2 regions of the Oceanobacillus aidingensis genome follow, and region 2 is predicted to be linked to the other one. Evidence: predicted binding sites of a transcription regulator. Region 2 holds the regulator's gene; the other holds the start of a gene.

Region 1 (5,564 bases), on a different contig from region 2:
GAGTGGCCATATGCAAGGTTTCCAGTGCTGCGGCAACGGCTATCGACCTTTCTTTTTCCTGATGTGTTACGTCCCCAATCTGGGAACATAGAAGCGTATAGGCAGGACGCAATAATTTTCCTCCTGAATAGACCAAATCCTTAATTGTAGCTTCGATTTGTTTATCGTGGATTTGCAGGTGAGATTCAATCACCTGTAAAACGGATTGTAAATCAGATTGTAAACGGGGATAAGGTTCCCACATTGGATGAACAGGAATAGTTGGAATCGCCATCATGATAACCTCCATTTAACGAGCATAAGGATTTTTCTGTAGCCAAAGCTATGATACTTGATTGGGTTGCGTATATTTCATTTCTTGCAGGTCCCGGTAATAGTCCAGTTTTTCTACGTGATTTAATAAATAATTAGCTGCCAGACCCATGGCAATGCCTGATAAAATCCCGAAAAAAGATAAAACTGGGAGGTAGAGAAGTACCGTCCATGTTTGGGCAATCCAGCTGGCAATCGTTAATTGTCCAATATTATGCATAATAGCGCCGGCTACGCTGACTCCAATCAAGCTGATTCGGGATGGTCCGAGCTTTTTTACTCCACACATGCCGATAAAGCTTAATATGGCGCCGGCCGCACTATACATAAAAGAGGAGAGTGTACCTCCCAAGAGGGTAGCAAGGATAATCCGTATCATCACAACCTTAGACGCATCTTTTGTAGAGAGCGTGTATAACGCCATGCACGTAATAATATTCGCTAAACCGATTTTTGCACCTGGAGCGATGGCAAAAGGGGAGGGGACGGCTCTTTCTACTAAACTGATAATGACTGCCTGCGCAGCTAATAATGCAATGTATACAAGACGCTGGTTATTTGTCATCGCCAGACCCTCCCAATCTATTTCCGAACGTGTATATAAGCTGCTCAAAATTGATTTAAGAGCTGATAATCATATCTTCTGTTTCCCCGCTGTCTGATTGAATCTCGACGACAAGCTTATGAGGCAGGCAGACAATCGTCTGTCCCGGCCTGGAAATATAGCCGGTTCGCACACAGATTTGGTCAGAGCAGGTAGCACTTTTGATATGAATGCGTTCATTGTCTACTTCAATAATGTTATTGTCATGATCGGATACCTCAATCTCAATTTCTCTGGTTTCGGTATTCCCTGTCAGCTGGATTTCTTCTACAATTTCATTATCTACTGTAATCACCGCAACGTTTACTGAATCTTCTTCAGCATATTGTGACTGCTGTAAAACAAAGATGCCAATAGGGAGAAAAGATAGAAGAACCAACAGGATAACAAGAATAACATCCCAAGGTTTCAGCATATGATAGAAATCCTTCATGCCCATCCCCCCCCCTTATAGCTCATTCAGTAAATATTGACTCATCTCCCCGGCAAAAGCCGGGCTGCCCGATGTTTTTATTCACGATCTTTATAGATAGCCTGCTCTTTTCCATACCAGAATCTTCCCAGTGTTCTTTGCAGCCATGGAACAGCCCAGTAATCTAAACCAATGGAACGTCCGGAACCATTCATTAAGGCGATAGAAGCAGGGAGTGCCCAGATTTGATCCCAGCCGAGCATTGCGGATAAAGTAAACATCATCAGGAATCCGGCACTTGCAGCACTGGCAAGCCAAGTGAAAAGGCCGAATACAATAGCAAGGCCGATGAATAACTCAATGAAAGCCATAACCTTCTGCATAAAGATAGCTACTTCCGGTGTCGGCAGCATAATCTGCATAAACCATTCAAAAATACCTGGCATATCACTTAAAATAGGAGTGGCCCATTCTGCACCGCCATCTACCGCTTCACTTGCACTGCTGGTGGTTGTTTGCAGCCATTCAAATGGCATGTTCACGCTGTTCCCGGTCAGCCAGGAATCTTCTCCGAGTCCCTGAAATAATCGAGAAATACCTGCAGAGCCTGAGGTGACTTCACCCCAAACAGATTCTCCCCAAATTTTAGAGGCTGCTTCATCGAGCCAAAAACCGCCGACAAATAATCGCAATGGCAAGCTCCACAAAACATTTCCATATCTGGTAATTGTATCTCTGAAAATGTTGCGCTTATCCTTGGTTTGGAAAAATTCATGCATAATATAATGAAACATATAATAGCCGCTTCGTATCCCGAAGAAATAATACAGGTTAACCAAGTGCTTCATCAGATTAGCCAGCCAGCCGCTTAAACGCAGCCCCATTAAATTCGCCACACCATATCTGGCTCCGATGGAAACCATCGTGCCATGGTATTTCCCTTCAAATGCTTCTTTTTGGCCATTATCGATTTCCGCAATAATGGATTTAGCTGCTGTCACACCTGTCTGTTCGGCCGCTTCGACAATTTGCGGCGTCGGCTTGCCTTCCTCTTCTTCAAAATAGGCTAAGTCGCCGATAACATAGACGTTCTCCAAGTTTTCTGCTTCCATATATTCATTTACTTTCAGACGTCCTGCTCTGGCAGTCGGGATACCGTAATCTTCTGTATCCGAATTTGCCTTGACCCCGGCTGTCCAAATCAATGTGTGTGTGGAAAGGGTTTTACCTGATTTAAATACGACGGCGTCTTCTTTCACCTCCACGATTGGTGAATTTTTAAGCAATGTCACGCCTTTTTTATTTAAATACTTTTCTGCTTTATCTGCACTTTTTCGGTCGAGCATATTTAAAATAGAGGAGGCCGCTTCGACTACATACAGCTGAATTTCTTCTTCGTCCAGTTTATTTTCCTTTGCTAAACGGTATTTCCACTCGATAAGCTCTCCAATCATTTCAATACCGGTAAAGCCGGAACCGCAAACTGTAAAGGTGAGCATGGCACGGCGTTTTTCCGGGTCATGTTCTAATGCTGCCCGTTTGACGACATCCTCTAAATGCTGCCGGATGCGGATCGCATCTTCCCAGGACCAGAGGGTAAAGCCGTTCTCTTTTACACCTGGTGTACCAAAGTCGTTTGCTTCGCCGCCCATCCCGAGAATAAGGTAGTCATAAGCGAATTCACCGTGTTCCGTGGTGACGGTCTTCGTATCATGATCGACGTTGGTAACATTGTCTGTGACGAGTTTCACTTTGGTGCGGTTAAATAATTTTCGTAAATCAAATTGAATAGCAGATGGTTCTACCCGGTGTGCAGCTACTTCATGTAATTCTGTCATCATGGTGTGATAGGAATGTCGATCTATCAGAGTAATAGAAACAGAATCATCACGTTTGTATTTTTTGGCCAGCTTCTTAGCTGCATGCACCCCTGCGTAGCCGGCGCCAATAATAACAATATTTTTCTCCGCCATTGTATTCACTCCTTTGTAATCAAAATAGATAATGTTAACTTTGTGAACTATTGAACAATTTCATTCTAACATATTCATGAAAAAAGTCTATAGATTTGATAAATAGTTCACAAATTAAAAATAAAATATCAAATAATCAGGTGTGTCATTTTCATGACAAAATCCTTGGTAATAATAGATTTGTTTGTGTTTTTTATAGACATGATACGAAATAAATTATACAATAAACATGTAATATTTGTGAAATTATTCACAATTAAAATTATGTAAATAATTGTGAATTAAATCACATGAAAATAATTATTATGGTGTTTATTAACATTCACAAGGGCGAGGGAGGTATGAAAATGAAGAAACAAATTGGTATCTCACTGATGCTGCTGATGCTGATTATTGCAGGCTGTTCTAAAAATGCCGATTCATCAAGCGATGCATCATCATTAATCAGCAATCCATATAGTGAGACAGAATTTTTACTGGGAACAGTTATCACGATAAAGGTGTATGACAAGGATAAAGAGTCGGCGTTAGATAAGGTGTTTGACCGAATTGAAGTATTGGAACAGCAAATGACTGCCAATGAAGCTGGGTCGGAAGTGGCTGAAATCAATGAACAGGCCGGAAAAGGCCCTGTCGAGGTGTCAGAGGATGTATGGCAGGTGATTAAGCAAGGAAAGGATTACAGTGAATTGGCAGAGGGCTCCTTTGATATTGCTGTCGGTCCATTAACCAGCCTTTGGAATATCGGGATGGATGATGCGAGAAAACCGTTGCAGGAGGAAATTGATGACATACTGCCGTTGATTGATTATGAAAAAATAGAACTCGATGAAGCAGAGCAAAGCGTGATGCTGACAGAATCCAGTATGCGGTTAGACCTGGGAGCAATTGCGAAGGGTTATATTGCTGATGAAGTCATAGAACTGTTAGAGGAGGAAGGGGTCACCACTGCTGTGGTTGATTTAGGAGGCAATATATATGTTATGGGGAACCAGACATCAGGTGATCCCTGGGTTGTTGGTGTTCAAAATCCATTCTTGCCAATGGGAGAAACTGTTGGCAGATTGACTGCTTCGAATCAGTCTATCGTTACTTCTGGTATTTATGAACGTTTTTTAGAAGTAGAGGGTGAAATCTATCATCATTTATTAAATCCGCAGACTGGCTATCCGTTTGAAGGAGAGCTTGCCAGTGTTTCGGTTATCAGTGAGCATTCAATTGACGGGGATGCACTTTCGACACTGCTATATTCAAAAGGGTTAGAGGAAGGATTGGACTTTATTCAACAGATGCAGGATGCAGAAGCCATCTTTGTGACAAAGGACAAAAATGTTTATATCACCGATGGATTAGCCGGCAATTTTGAACTGACAGATGAGGAATTTACGTTAATAGAATAGGTGAGGGGAGCGGGCTATGATGACACTGCCTACGTTTTTAAAGCTGGTAGAAATTCGCACCAAATTAGCTAGTTTATTTCCGTTTTTAATTGGACTATTATTTGTTATCTATCGTTATGATATGTTTGAACCGCTAAACACAGCTATTTTCTTTAGTGCCATGCTGCTGTTTGATTTAACTACAACGGCTATCAATAATTACATGGATTATAAGAAGGCATTAAGTGATGACTATCGCAGACAATCCAATATTATCGGACAGGAAAATATCCCTGAAAAGAGAGTGGTGGCCACGATTATTACCATGCTGGCGATAGCTTCACTATTAGGGATTTGGCTGGTATTTCGTACGGATTTATTTGTGCTGGTTATTGGCATGCTTTGTTTTGCGATTGGTATCTTTTATACATTTGGACCGATTCCGTTGTCCCGTATGCCGCTTGGAGAGGTGTTTTCCGGTGTGACGATGGGATTTGGCATTACGTTTCTAGCTATCTATGTCAATGCCGCTAATCAGAGAATAGCCCATTTAGGCTGGACCGGACGCATGATTACCTTTGAAATGGATGTCCTGCTGCTGCTGGAGATTTTCCTGGTCTCGCTCCCCTGTATACTGACCATTGCGAATATCATGCTGGCAAATAATATCTGTGATTTGGAAGAGGATATTGCCAATAAGCGTTTTACCCTGCCTTATTATATCGGCAGAAAGCATGCTTTGTTATTATTCCATCTGCTTTATGTACTCACATTTGCAGCGATTGTAACTGCTGTGCTGCTTCAGGTGCTGCCTGTCTATGCCTTGCTTGTATGCCTGGTGCTGATTCCAATCACGAAAAGCATCAGACGGTTTAGACAAAAGC
Region 2 (5,564 bases):
GCTGCTGTTTCATTAATTCCGATAAAAAGCTGTCCAACGTCTGATGCGGTGTATCGATTGGAAAAGTGATTCCAAGTGTTCCCTCTAATATAAACAGGCTGACCGACCCGTTAATCAGATAACGATTACCGGAAAGCGGCAGGATGTCCTTTGACTCTGTTGCCATTGACTTCTGTTCTCCTAACAAGTCTTTCGCTATGTCTCTGATAATATCTTCCAAAGTAATTAACCCAAATGTTCCTCCAAATTCATCGAGAACAATGGCGATGCTGTAATCTCTTTCCCTCATATCCTTAAAAACTTCATCCATTTCTTGATTCATTCTGATGTATACAGCAGGGCGAATAATATGATGAAGAGTAAAGAAAGCAGGAGATCCACCTGATTTCATACTTCGAAAGAAATCTTTTACATGTAATATCCCAGCGATTTCGTCAATATCTTCATCATAAACTGGTATTCTTGTAAATTCGGTTTCTTGCACAGCAGCAAATACTTCTTCCATGGTTGCATCTATTTGCAGAACGGTTAAATCCGTACGATGCGTTGCAATTTCACCTACATCCTTGCCGCTGAATTCGATAATATTTTGAGCTTCCTGATGATTATCTGACCATGTTGCTTCCTCACTCATTTTATTCGTAAAGGTATGGGGAATCAGCCGAGATAATCCTTGTGCAATAAACTGAGAATGATGATTTGCCAGCCATTTAGGCAAAAGTTGTCCTAAGCTGACCCACAAGCCAAATAAAAGCAGACTGGAGCCAAAAAGAATCATAAACTCATTTAGATTTTGTGAAAAAGGTAAAACCGAGTGAAAGAAAGCCTGACCAAGCGGAAGAGTGACAGCCGCAGTAAGCCATACACTGCTGAAAAGGCCGATAAATATCACGGCAAAGCGAAGGAAACGAAGAAAGGAATGGGAACGTACTTCTGCTGCGGTTGATTGAGACAGCATTGTTTCTTTGATAGCATAGTACATCAAACTGGCAAGAATGAAAACTAAAAAAGTAACGATGGGTATCGCCACGGGATAACAACCTCCGTTTATCGAATTGAATAGTTTACTATGTTGATTTAAGTAAAAAAACAGGCATTGGTTCTGCCTGTTTTCAGTATACAACAATCTGAAAATTATATCAATTGCTTAATTCTCTTCTAATTCTGCCCATTCCTCCATGAACTGATCCAACTCTTCTTTTAAAGCCGATAATTTATTGGTTAGTTCCATTGTCTTTTTATGGTCATCAAAGACGTCTGGCTTGGTCATCTCCAGTTCAATGGCTGCAATGGTTTCTTCCTGCTGTTCAATGCTTGTTTCCAGCTCTTCAATACGGCGCTTGCGTTTGCGTTCCTCCCGCTGACGCTGTTTTTCTTCCTGAAAGCTGCGTTTTTTTGCTGAAGCTGCCGGTTCTTCTGTTACCTTCTGCTGATTTTGCAGCTGTAACAGCCTTCGTTCCTCTTCCTCTGCTTTTTTCTCTAAATAATAATCATAGTCACCAAGATATATTTTTACACTGCTTGCCTGCATTTCTGCAACTTGATCGGCAATCCGGTTAATAAAATAACGGTCATGAGAAACAAAAAGAATAGTTCCTGGAAAATCAATTAAAGCACTTTCTAATACTTCTTTGCTGTCGATATCCAAATGGTTGGTCGGCTCATCAAGGATAAGCAAATTTGCTTTTTGCATTTTTAATTTTGCCAGAGCAAGCCTTGATTTCTCACCGCCGCTTAAGGCGGACACAGGTTTTAAGACATCCTCGCCAGAGAATAGAAAATTCCCGAGGATTGTACGAATGTCTTTCTCATTAATCAATGGATAATCATCCCACAGCTCCTGCAGAACAGTTTTATTTGAGTGAAGGTTTGCCTGCTCCTGATCGTAGTAGCCGATTTGAACATTCGTCCCGAGCTGGATCTCACCTTGATTTGCCAGATACTTGCCGACAATATTTTTTAATAAGGTGGTTTTGCCGACACCGTTTGGGCCTACCAATGCGATACGGTCGCCCCGGTTAGCATGCAGCGTGATGTTTTTGAAAATCGGCTGATCCGTATCAGGATATTGAAAGGTTAAATCTTTTATTTTTAATACATCATTTCCGCTCTGCCGGTTCACTTGGAAGGAAATTGATGCGGAGGATTCATCACCGGCTGGGTGATCAAGACGATCTATTTTTTCAAGCTTTTTCCGTCTGCTCTGGGCACGTTTCGTCGTAGAAGCGCGTGCTAAGTTACGCTGAATAAAATCTTCCATCCGTTTAATTTCTGTCTGCTGTTTTTCAAATTCTTTTTTCTCCTGCTCATAATCAAGCGCTTTTTGAGCTAAGTAGTTACTGTATGTTCCGTGGAACTTTTTAGAATGATGTCTGGAAATTTCATAAACAATTGATACAGTTTTGTCTAAAAAGTAGCGGTCATGGGAAACAATAATGATAGCACCTGGATAGCTTACTAAATAGCCTTCGAGCCATGTAAGTGTGTCAATATCTAAGTGGTTCGTCGGTTCATCGAGAATAAGCAGCTGCGGTTTTTGCAGTAGAAGCTTACCGAGGGCAAGTCTTGTTTTCTGTCCGCCGCTTAAATCGGTAATTAATGTATCGTAATCATAATCACCAAAGGACAACCCGGTGAGCACAGATTTTATTTCCGCTTGATACGTATATCCGCCATTTGATTGATATTCATTTTGAAGCGTATCATATCTTTCGAGCAGCTGTTGATAATCAGATGCTTCCATATTGGAGGCGTCTGCCATCTGTGCTTCCAGTTCACGTAATTTTTTCTCCATGGCAAGCAGAGGCGAAAATACATCCAGCATCTCTTGCCAGATGGTTTTTCCGGACTCTAACGTCATATGCTGTGAGAGATAGCCGAATGTCAGGTCTTTCGGCTGGAAGATCTCACCGCCGTCATAAGGCATTTCTCCTGCCATGATTTTGAGAAGTGTTGACTTTCCGGCTCCATTGCGGCCGACTATTGCAATCCGTTCATTATCTTTTATTTCCATTTTTATATTAGCTAGAATCTCTTCTGCTCCAAAGGATTTAGAGATTCCATTTAGTTGCATTAAAATCATCGTTGCCATCCTTTCTGACTCGTAAAAAAAGCTGTTCAAAAAGCACATGAAAATAAGGTGACGAGCATGTTATTGCTTATCCTGTCTTCTTGAACCATCCTGTAAAAGGAAAGTAATACCTTCTATCAGTGTAACGTATCCAAATAGAAGCTACAATAAAATTATAATAAAGTTCGCTATGTTGGCTGTATTTCTGTTAAAATTATATAATAGAGTGTGTACTATTGAATAAATGCGTTATTTACAACATAATGAAAGCGAACGTGTAAAATTATGGCAGTATCCATGTACAAAAAATGAAATAATTTAACATGTAAGTTTTCCTATACATTAGTAATTGAAGAGAGGCCGTTTCAAATGGAACAAAATAAAATCCCGCAGGCAACAGCAAAGCGTTTGCCTTTATATTACCGATTTTTAAATAATTTATATCAGCAAGGGAAGATGCGTGTATCTTCCAAAGAGTTAAGTGAGGCTGTTAAAGTAGATTCTGCAACGATCCGCAGAGACTTTTCCTATTTTGGTGCACTTGGGAAAAAAGGATACGGATATAATGTGGAGTATCTATTAGGGTTCTTTAAAAGTACACTGGACCAGCATGAGATAACGAATGTTGCTTTAATTGGTGTTGGAAACCTGGGAACTGCATTTTTGCATTATAACTTTTTAAAGAACAATAATATTCGTATCACGATGGCGTTTGATACGGATGATTCCAAGGTAGGCACGGAAGTTGGCGGTGTTCCCGTGTATCATGTGAATGAATTAGAGGATAAAATAAGCGGAATTGAAGTTGCTATTTTAACAATACCTGCAGAAGAAGCAGATGCCGCTGCGAACCGCCTTGTGGAGCTCGGTATTAAAGGTATTCTTAATTTCACGCCGGCACGTATTACCGTTCCAAACTATATTCGTGTCCATCACATTGATTTAACAGTAGAATTGCAATCACTTGTATACTTTTTGAAGCATTATTCCTTAGAAGAGGAGTAGGATATGCACAGAAGCTCCATAATGTTTTCTTAACCAATCTTCTGCTTTCTAATTGCAAAAAACTAGCTCTTTACAGAACTTCTAAATTTAAGAAGCTTCCTGCCTAAGAGCTAGTTTTTTATTTTTTATTCTTTACTTTAAAATAGAATCGCAGCATCCGGAAGCCGGCATAGAAGGTTAAAGCTGCAAATCCGGCGAATATAAGGGGAACTGTATCCCAGACGGATTCTCCCTTGCTGAGAACCCCGACATAAATAAATAAAACACCGAATAAAACATAAAGAATGGCTTTTATTAAATAAGGCTGATGCATGTTAACCTCCAAAGAATATGAGTTGTAATTGGTCAAGTCGTTTTTGAATTTCTTCTGGATCTAAGGAAAGCTGAGCCAGCACGACAAGGGTGTTCATCCCGGCATGTACGATGATAGGTACAAGAATTCGTTTTGTTTGTACATAAAGGAATGCAAAAACAAAGCCCATCGCAGCATATACTAGTATATGCAGAAAATCTGTATGAATCACGGCAAAAATAAGAGAAGAAATTAAAGCCGCAAAGAAAAAGTTCATTTTTTTATACAGCGAACCAAATATAATTTTCCGGAAAATGATTTCTTCTAAAATAGGCGCCAAAATTGCCGGAAGAACAATAAAAATTGGCACAGCCCGTGCCATGTTCATAATGCCTTGGGTATTCTCTGAACCGGGATCGATTCCAAATAGCTCCATTTCAATGGTGGCAGCCAGCCCTTGTGAAAGAAGGGCCATAATAATTCCCAGAACAGACCAGACAATAATACCGCCGATCCCGACAGCATCGGGATGAGCCCGGACCTGCATATCAGGCTTTAAGAGCCAGAGAACAATAACAAGGCCAAGAGTGAAACTAAAGACAGACCAATAAATACTGGCAAGCGCAAGGTTTACACCAAATATGGATGTAATCAGCGGGGCCATAAGTAAAACAGAAAATTGCATAATGATATATGTGAGAATGACATATGTATATCTTCGAGTCATAAAAACGCTCCTTCAACTATTATCGCCATAGGATATATTCTAACACAACTGTTACTGAAAATTATAATCAAAAATACATCAAATCATGCATGAAACATTGAAAAAGAAAATAAACAAGGGTTAAAATAAGAAAGCAGAAAGTGAAAAGTAGAAGTTATCTTCAAAAAGTAAACGAATACAAGTTTTTCTAACACGATGGAGCAGTATAAAAAAACTGAGGATTCACTGAAAAGCAAGCGAATCTAAGTTTTTCTAACACGATGGAGCAGTATAAGAAAAACGAAGGATTCGCTGAAGAACAAGCGAATACAAGTTTTTCTAAAAATTTATCATCATCGTGCTTGCATTTTTTCCAAGAATTAATTATTATAATAATTGGAGTTAGCACTCAAGTGTATAGAGTGCTAATAAAAAATAAAATGATTTGGGATTAAGGAGGCAATTCTACATGATTAAACCATTAGGAGATC

What was found. The regulator Rex, encoded in region 2, represses fermentation and respiration genes when NADH is low (regulators of the CRP and FNR family bind a similar motif). The targets are predictions, from matches to a motif close to TTGTGAAATATTTCACAA.
Region 1: ACFO3P_RS09860 (FAD:protein FMN transferase) is a predicted target of Rex. The motif match lies at 3,540-3,557, and genes of this name have one in related genera.

What each region holds. Positions count from the first base shown of each region.
Region 1 is NZ_JBHSFT010000014.1:69,758-75,321, forward strand. It holds gene ACFO3P_RS09840 (polyprenyl synthetase family protein) at 1-259, opposite strand, end outside; gene ACFO3P_RS09845 (Gx transporter family protein) at 323-877, opposite strand; gene ACFO3P_RS09850 (NusG domain II-containing protein) at 933-1,349, opposite strand; gene ACFO3P_RS09855 (FAD-dependent oxidoreductase) at 1,427-3,301, opposite strand; gene ACFO3P_RS09860 (FAD:protein FMN transferase) at 3,649-4,701, shown strand; gene menA (1,4-dihydroxy-2-naphthoate polyprenyltransferase) at 4,721-5,564, shown strand, end outside.
Region 2 is NZ_JBHSFT010000008.1:9,218-14,781, forward strand. It holds gene ACFO3P_RS05565 (CBS domain-containing protein) at 1-1,030, opposite strand, end outside; gene ACFO3P_RS05570 (ABC-F family ATP-binding cassette domain-containing protein) at 1,148-3,082, opposite strand; gene ACFO3P_RS05575 (redox-sensing transcriptional repressor Rex) at 3,440-4,075, shown strand; gene ACFO3P_RS05580 (DUF4305 domain-containing protein) at 4,194-4,388, opposite strand; gene ACFO3P_RS05585 (CPBP family intramembrane glutamic endopeptidase) at 4,390-5,094, opposite strand; gene groES (co-chaperone GroES) at 5,543-5,564, shown strand, end outside.